Regions from separate parts of the Rheinheimera sp. MM224 genome, predicted to be linked through region 1. Evidence: predicted binding sites of a transcription regulator. Region 1 holds the regulator's gene; the other holds the start of a gene.
What was found. The regulator sigma-54, encoded in region 1, starts transcription at its own class of promoters, with help from an activator protein. The targets are predictions, from matches to a motif close to TGGCANGNTNCNTGCTT.
Positions count from the first base shown of each region.

Region 2: the regulator sigma-54 is predicted to act here: its motif matches at 1,908-1,924, upstream of flgA (flagellar basal body P-ring formation chaperone FlgA).

Region 1 is NZ_OX352320.1:493,633-497,847, reverse strand. It holds gene kdsC (3-deoxy-manno-octulosonate-8-phosphatase KdsC) at 1-3, shown strand, start outside; gene lptC (LPS export ABC transporter periplasmic protein LptC) at 1-554, shown strand, start outside; gene lptA (lipopolysaccharide transport periplasmic protein LptA) at 544-1,038, shown strand; gene lptB (LPS export ABC transporter ATP-binding protein) at 1,038-1,760, shown strand; gene OM978_RS02400 (RNA polymerase factor sigma-54) at 1,850-3,301, shown strand; gene hpf (ribosome hibernation promoting factor) at 3,327-3,614, shown strand; gene ptsN (PTS IIA-like nitrogen regulatory protein PtsN) at 3,640-4,095, shown strand; gene rapZ (RNase adapter RapZ) at 4,092-4,215, shown strand, end outside.
Region 2 is NZ_OX352320.1:1,538,147-1,542,361, forward strand. It holds gene OM978_RS07395 (LPP20 family lipoprotein) at 1-201, shown strand, start outside; gene OM978_RS07400 (flagellar protein FlgN) at 271-705, opposite strand; gene flgM (flagellar biosynthesis anti-sigma factor FlgM) at 702-1,043, opposite strand; gene flgA (flagellar basal body P-ring formation chaperone FlgA) at 1,120-1,815, opposite strand; gene OM978_RS07415 (chemotaxis protein CheV) at 1,968-2,897, shown strand; gene OM978_RS07420 (CheR family methyltransferase) at 2,905-3,744, shown strand; gene flgB (flagellar basal body rod protein FlgB) at 3,807-4,208, shown strand.

The sequences.
Region 1 (4,215 bases):
TGATCCGTCAATTTCTCTGGTTGGTGCTGATAGTGGCCGCTGCCGCTGGTTTTTACAGCTGGCAACTACTGGATCAGGAACAAAATGCTACCCCAGCGAATCAGGACAACCAGCCTGACTATGTAGCCCAGGACCTGACCCGGATGATTTACGATAAAGAAGGTCATTTGTCGGATTTAATCCGAGCTCAGCGGATGGAACACTTCGAACGTTTTGGTTTTTTGCAGTTTGATTTCCCTATCTACACCATTTATCAGGAAAAAGTGCCATTATGGCAAGTGACAAGCGAGCAGGCAGTGCTTTATCCTGATGATAAACTCATTCTAGAACACAGAGTGGAGCTGCGTAATATGTCGACAGATCCACTTTTTACCCGAATAGAAACCAATGCAGTTGAGCTGCTATTTAACAATAATACGCTGCAATCAAACGAACAGGTGCGAATTTTTGGATTAGGTTTTCAAATCACGGGCCAAGGTATGCTGGCGGATTTGAACGCACAGAATATAGAGCTGAAACAGCACACTAAAACGGTTTATTACAATGAAAAGTAACATTATTTTACTCAGCGTTCTCGTCACATTCAGCGGTTTTTGTCTGGCTGGCCCTGATGATTTCAAAAAAGAAATTCAGGTTGGTTCTGACCGCCAGTTTGGCTCGATTAAAGACAAGATGATGACCTTTGTCGATAACGTCAAAGTTGAGCAAGGTAGCTTATTAATTGAAGCCGATAAACTCGAAGTCATTGCCAGCGCAGGCAAAGGCAAAGAAGTATTTATCGCCTCAGGCCAACCTGCCACCTATTCGCAAATGCTTGATGGTGATAAGCCCATTAAAGCCAGTGCCAATGAAATCCGTTATGACGTAGCCAATGGCACGCTGGTACTGACGGGTAGCGCTGAACTCAGTCAAAATGGCAGTATGGTGCAAGGCGCAGTGATTAAATACAACCTGGAAAAACAAGAGCTGGAAGCTGAATCTGACGGTAAAAAAACCGAACGAGTCACCACTGTATTCAGCCAGGAAGGAAAAGAATAATGAAGTTAGTCGCGTCCCATCTGGCCAAAAGTTATAAAGGCCGTCAGGTGGTCAAAGACGTTAGCCTGGAAGTGAATGCCGGTCAGATCGTAGGTTTATTGGGCCCAAACGGCGCAGGAAAAACCACGACTTTTTATATGATTGTTGGCTTAGTGCCGTCCGATAAAGGCCAAATCACGCTGGATGGCAAAGAGATCACCTTTGATCCTATCCATGCCCGCGCCCGCTCTGGTATTGGCTATCTACCGCAGGAAAGCTCGATATTCCGCAAACTGACGGTGTACGACAACCTGCTGGCCATTTTGCAGCATCGCAAAGATTTAACCGAAGAGCAGCGTGAAGAGAAAGCCGATGCGCTGCTGGACGAATTCCATATTGGCCATATCCGGAATAGCCTTGGCATGAGTTTATCCGGTGGTGAACGTCGCAGGGTGGAAATAGCCAGAGCACTGGCTGCAGATCCGGCATTTATCCTGTTAGATGAACCTTTTGCTGGTGTTGATCCTATTTCAGTGTTAGATATTAAAAAAATCATTCAGCATCTGTGCCAACGAGGCATAGGCGTGCTGATCACCGACCACAATGTGCGCGAAACCCTTGATGTCTGTGAAATTGCCTATATTGTAAGTCATGGAGAACTGATTGCTGCAGGTACCCCGGCTGAGGTTTTAGCAAACCAACAAGTCCGTGATGTCTACCTTGGTGAGCAATTCAGGTTATAGTTTAAAACAACATCCGAATAGGGTTGTTTGGAGAAAATAAGAAGTACATGAAACCGTCTCTGCAACTTCGTCTTGGTCAGCAGCTCACAATGACTCCGCAATTGCAGCAAGCAATTAAACTGCTGCAATTGTCTACTATTGAACTGCAACAGGAAATTCAGGAAGCACTGGATGCCAATCCATTGCTGGAAGCTGAAGATGACTATGCAGTGTTTCAGGAACCGTCCTCTAAAGACTTAAATCACGGTGCCGAGTTTGACGCCCCCGACTACGACAGCAGCCATGATGAGCATTACGAACCCGAGGTAAAGGACAGCAGCGAAGCAATGTCCGAGCAAAATATCAAAGAAGACTTACCGCTGGACAACCATTGGGATGATTTAGTCAGCGCAGCTCCTGTAGCCGGTGCCAATAACTTCAATGGCGATGAAGACACTGTATTTCAGGGTGAAACCAGCGAAACACTACAAGATTATTTACGTTGGCAAATGCAGCTGACCCCTTTCTCAGACACAGACCGTACCATTGCTGAAATCATTATCGAAGCTATAGACGAAAATGGTTTGCTGACCATAGACGCAGAAGAAATTCTGGAATCTCTTGGCATGCCCGATGTAGAAGCCGATGAAGTTGAAGCTGTGATCAAACGTATTCAGTTATTCGACCCTGTAGGTGTAGGTGCACGCACTATTCAGGAGTGCTTATTGGTGCAGTTACGCCAATTTGACCCTAAAACTCCCTATCTGGCTGAAACAAGGCATATTATTAAAGAATATACTGACTTTTTAGCCAACAGAGATTTCCGTTCTCTGATGCGTGTGACTAAACTCAAAGAAGACGACTTAAAAGAAGTGATGCGGCTTATTCACAGCCTGAACCCACGACCAGGGGCAGATGTGATTCGACAAGAGCAGTCCTATGTGATCCCGGATGTGTCGGTCGCTAAAATCAAAGGACGCTGGATGGTTGAGTTAAATCCTGATGCAATGCCAAAGATCAGAATTAACGAGCAATATGCCGCCATGTCACGTAATGCCCGTAACGCATCCGATGGCCAGTTTATTCGTTCTCACTTGCAGGAAGCCAAGTGGTTTTTAAAGAGCCTGGAAAGCCGCAACGAAACTTTATTGAAAGTGGCCAACTGCATAGTACAGCAGCAACAGGCCTTTTTTGAGCACGGTGAAGAAGCCATGAAACCCATGGTGTTAAACGATGTCGCTGAAATGGTGGGAATGCATGAATCAACAATTTCCCGAGTGACCACACAAAAATATATGCACACTCCCAGAGGAATATTTGAACTTAAGTTCTTTTTCTCCAGTCATGTAAGTACAGAGAGTGGCGGTGAATGTTCATCCACCGCGATCCGCGCCTTTATAAAAAAATTGGTGGCGGCGGAAAATCCTGCCAAACCTTTAAGTGATAGCAGGATGGCAGAAATACTGTCAGAACAAGGGATTAATGTCGCACGGCGGACCATTGCCAAGTATCGTGAAGCCTTGTTTATTCCACCGTCTAATCAGCGCAAGAGCTTGCTTTAACAGCTCTACTAAGAAGGAAGAGTCTATGCAAATCAACTTAACTGGTCGTCATGTAGAAATCACTGAAGCACTGAGAGAGTACGTCGATAGCAAATTTTCCAAACTTGAACGTCATTTTGATCATATTAATAATGTACATGTAGTGCTGAACGTGGAAAAATTGAAGCAGATTGCAGAGGCTAAGATACACCTCAACGGAGGTGAAGTATTCGCTGTATCGGAAGACGAAAATATGTACGCTGCGATAGACCAGCTGATTGACAAACTGGATCGCCAAGTTATTAAACATAAAGAGAAAATTTCTCGTCATTGATTCTGAAACTATGAACCTGAGCTCAATGTTATCGGAGGACTGCACCAAGAGTGCGGTCCTTTTTAATAGTAAAAAACGCATTCTGGAATACATAGCTGAACTGGCACATCAGCGTTTACCGGAAGTTCCTGAGTACAACATACTCGAAGCCCTGATGAGCCGTGAGAAACTCGGTTCCACAGGTATTGGCGGCGGTATTGCTATTCCTCATGGCAAACTGAAAACAGTCACCACCCCCCTGCTGGTGTTTGTGGTCAGCAAAGATCCGATACAATTTGATGCTATTGATAACCAGGCCGTGGATATTTTTTGTGCCATCCTGATCCCGGAAAATCAATGCCAGACGCATTTATCTACCCTGTCCGGCATAGCACGTATGCTCAGCCAGAAAGACTTCACCAAGAAAATCCGCCACAGTGCCAGCAGCCACGATTTATACCAGTTGCTGATGGTTGGAGCTGAACAGGTGATGGCAAAATGAAGTTACTGGTCGTCAGTGGTCGATCGGGTTCGGGCAAATCTGTTGCCCTGCGCGTCATGGAAGACCTTGGTTATTATTGTGTAGATAACATCCCGGTTAATTTACTGCCGACTTTAGCCA
Region 2 (4,215 bases), 1.0 Mb from region 1:
GCCAATATGCAGCAAATGATGGTAGGCAACGACCAGTTAAGCTCGTCGGTAAGCGGTATTATTCGTGGCGCCCGCGTGGTGAAAACTTATCCTGTGGGTGATGTGTATGCCACTGAACTCGAGCTGGATTTTAAGCAGGTGTATGACTTGTATTTAAATAGCCAGCCAGCCCGCCGGATAAAAAATGTGAAGTACTACTGATAACATCAGCCCTGCGCCACATAAAAAAAACCGTCAGATGACGGTTTTTTTATGTGCTGGATAAACAGATCAGGCTTTAATGCCCGGGCCTTTATCGACTTGAGCTGCTTTGCCTTTATTAGTATAGGTTAAACCGGCGCGGCCACGGCTTTGCAACAACTCAGTTTTAAAACGTTCGATCACCAATTGGCTTTGCTCTACGCTTTGGCTGTTTACCTGATTTTGGAATTTACACTGTGCCAGTTTTTCTTCGAGGCGTTGCAAATGGTCTTTAAACCAGTCTTGCTGTTTGACCGCGTCGAGTTCTGGCGAGGCAGTTAATTGCACGTCTGTCGCCTGAACTAAATCAAGGATTTGGATTTTTTCATCGGTATTGCTTTTCAATGCTTCAACATCACGGGTCCGGATGGCGTCCAGTTCGTTATGAAGCAACAAGAGCAACACATCAAGGTGCTGCTCTTGTTCATTTAACAGGGTGAGGATAGAAGAGTGGGCGCTACTCATTTTTTACTGAAAAACTCGCCTTCGAACTGGACAATACGACGTGCCAGTTGTTCTACATTCACTTTGTATTTGCCTTCAGAAATCTCTTGTTTGATCTTATCAACTTTCTCTTGATCAACACCTGAACTGGCTTTCGCTTTTTCCTGGGCTTTGCTGAATTGCTGTGCCTGAGAAGTCAGCGAGACTGAATCCTGTTTTTGTGCAGCTGTGCCTGTAGTGCTTTGCTGCTGAACGGCCTGTTGCTGAGCAACTTGCTGTTTTTGAACGTTTTGTTGCTCGGCTTTGTCAGCTTTCACTTGTTGAGTGACTGGCAGGCCTGTATTTACATTAATCGCCATTTTTCTACCCTCTTAATCCGGTTTCGGATCCCTTACTTTGTATAACGGCAGCGACTGATAAAACTTTAGACATTATTTAAAATTTTATTGCAACTTTTTTCACCGCAACGACTTCTGCTACTACGGTTCTGTTGGACTGTCTGTTCGTCACGCGGATCTGGTCACCCAGAATGCCATCCATTTGTGCTATACCGACAGTTCTTACTTCAAGGCCACTATTCAAACCACTAATTGTAACTATATCGCCTTTACATACAAGACAAAGATCCTGCAATGTCACAACTTGTCCTGCAGAGAGGCTCCTTTTTACCCGGGCTCCTATAACGGAAGCTGGGTTTTTCACTAAAGAGCCACGAGCTAAGCGCAGGTCGGCTTGCCCCAGCGTTAACATATCGGCAGTGATTAAAGAACCTAAAGCTATATTTCGCACACTAAGCGTCGCGTCTGTTTGCTGAGTAAAGCGTGCTGATACATAAAGCTGCCAGGGTTGTGGGCTTTGACAGCGAATTTGTACAGTCGCCTGATTGTACACCGGGCCTGCAAAACTAAACTGCAAAGGTTCGTTGCATTCTTTATGAGCCAGACGTGAGTCCAGCGTAGAAATCTGACTTTGAGCACCTTCCGGTACTTCTTTTTGCTGACCTAACCACTCTATTGTTGCTGCGGTTAATTGCGCAGGGCTAAAACTTGCCGCCTGTAGTGAAAATGCCGCAAGAAAAACACTGGCAGTGAAAGCACAGAGCAGAGGGCACTTCAAAAATTTATCGTACATTTTCATATGGTTTCAGCTATGCTTTATCGGCAAAGGGTTATAACATACTTAAGTATGTCAATTTTCAGTCATTTTTCATCCTAGAGTGGACCAAGCAAGAATCGTTCCCGATTTTTTAGGATCACTAATTCTTTCAGGCAAGGGAGTCTTCTATGGCGGGTATTCTGGATTCAGTCAATCAGCGCACTCAATTGGTGGGGCAGAACAGACTGGAGCTTTTATTATTCCGCTTACAGGGTCGTCAACGTTTTGGTATTAACGTATTTAAAGTGCGTGAAGTACTGCAATGTCCACCTTTAACCGCCATTCCCAAACGTAATAAATATGTCAGAGGCATCGCCCACATTCGGGGTCAGACAATCTCTGTGATTGATTTGAGTCTGGCTACAGGGGGCCGTGCAATAGAAAACACCAAAGACTGCTTTATTATCATCGCGGAATACAACCGCTCTGTGCAGGGTTTTTTAGTGCAGTCGGTCGAGCGCATCATTAATATCAATTGGGCCTCTATCATGCCGCCGCCAAAAGGCACTGGTGGTAAACAGAGTTACCTGACAGCTATTACTGAAATAGATAAAGAACTGGTTGAAATTATTGATGTTGAAAAAATTCTGGAAGAAATTTCACCGTCACCTACTACTATAAGCAGTAATATCGCAACCTCGACTATCAGTGAAGATTTGGGTGACAGACTCATTCTGATTGCAGATGACTCAGCTGTTGCGAGGAATCAGGTGAAACGAGCGTTGGAAGGCTTAGGGGTGCAGATGCATCTGGTGAACAATGGCCGTGAAGCGCTTAACTACTTGCAGGAAACTGCAGCGGCTTGTCAAAATTCAGTCACTGACAAAGTGGGTTTGCTGATTTCTGATATTGAAATGCCGGAAATGGATGGGTACACCCTGACCGCAGAAATTCGCCTGGATCCAAGACTCAAGCCATTGCATGTGATTTTACATACCTCGCTCAGCGGTGTATTTAACCAGCAGATGGTGCAGAAAGTTGGCGCTGATGATTTCATTGCGAAATTTAACCCGGATGAATTAGCCGAATCCGTGCGGAAATGGTTGCATACTGATTAGAGGTTTTATGTTAGTGGCAAACAAAGAGCTGCAGGAAAGTGAGTATCGTCTGTTTCGGGATTTTCTCGAACAACAGTGTGGTATTGTGCTGGGTGACAATAAACAATATCTGGTGAAAAGCCGCCTGGCGCCTTTGATGCAGCGCTTTGGTTTGTCGTCGCTGTCAGAATTATTAAATAAGACCTTAAGTCCTTTTGAACGGCAACTACGTTCCGCTGTTATTGATGCGATGACCACCAACGAAACTTTATGGTTTCGTGACAATTACCCTTATGAGCTTTTAAAAAAGCAAATTCTGCCCGAATTTGAGAAAGATCATAAAACCGTCAAGATTTGGTCGGCGGCCAGTTCGTCTGGTCAGGAACCTTATTCTATTGCTATGTCAGGGCTGGAGTACCAGCAGGGCCGGCCTTCAGCCTTTCCTATGGGGCTACATATTTTAGGCACTGATATTTCGAATGCTATGCTCGAACATTGCCAACGTGCTGAATATGATGGTTTGGCGTTGTCCCGCGGTTTGTCACCTGAGCGGCGGAGTAAATTTTTTGACGATTCTGGAAACGGCATGATGCGGCTAAAAGATGCCGTTCGAAAAAACGTTTCGTTCCGTCATTTAAACTTACTTGATAGCTATACCTTGCTTGGTAAGTTTGACATTATTTTTTGTCGTAATGTACTGATTTACTTTTCACCTGAAGTAAAAATGAAAATAATTAAACAGTTTTCTCAAGCCCTGAACCCGCGTGGTTACTTGTTTCTTGGCGCTTCTGAGTCCCTTTCCAGCCTGAACAACGACTTTGATATGGTGCGTTGTAATCCAGGCATAGTGTACCGCAAAAAAGTCTGATCAAAAATTCTGGCCTGAGTTTTGCTTAGTATTTGCCATCTCTGAAAGACAGGATGGCAATAATGGCAATCAGCTTCGATAACGCATTTGGACTTCACCCCGATGCACTACTGATCCGCGACAAACGTTCTCAAGTCTTGGCCGAAAATATCGCAAATGCTGATACTCCGGGCTACAAGGCAAAGGACATGGATTTTCAAACTGCATTAGCCGGTGCTCAGTCGCGCCAATCAGGTTCGCTTGGCCGGACTGATCCTAAGCATTTTGAAATCTCTACAGCCCGCCATGCTGACTCTCAATACCGTATTCCTAATCAGCCGGATACCGGGGATGGCAACACTGTTGACATTCACGAAGAGCGAAATGCTTTTACACGCAATAGCATGGAGTATCAAACAACGCTGAATTTTCTGAACAGTCGTATTAGCGGCCTGAAAAAAGCCATTACCGGAGGGTCTCAATAATGAACCT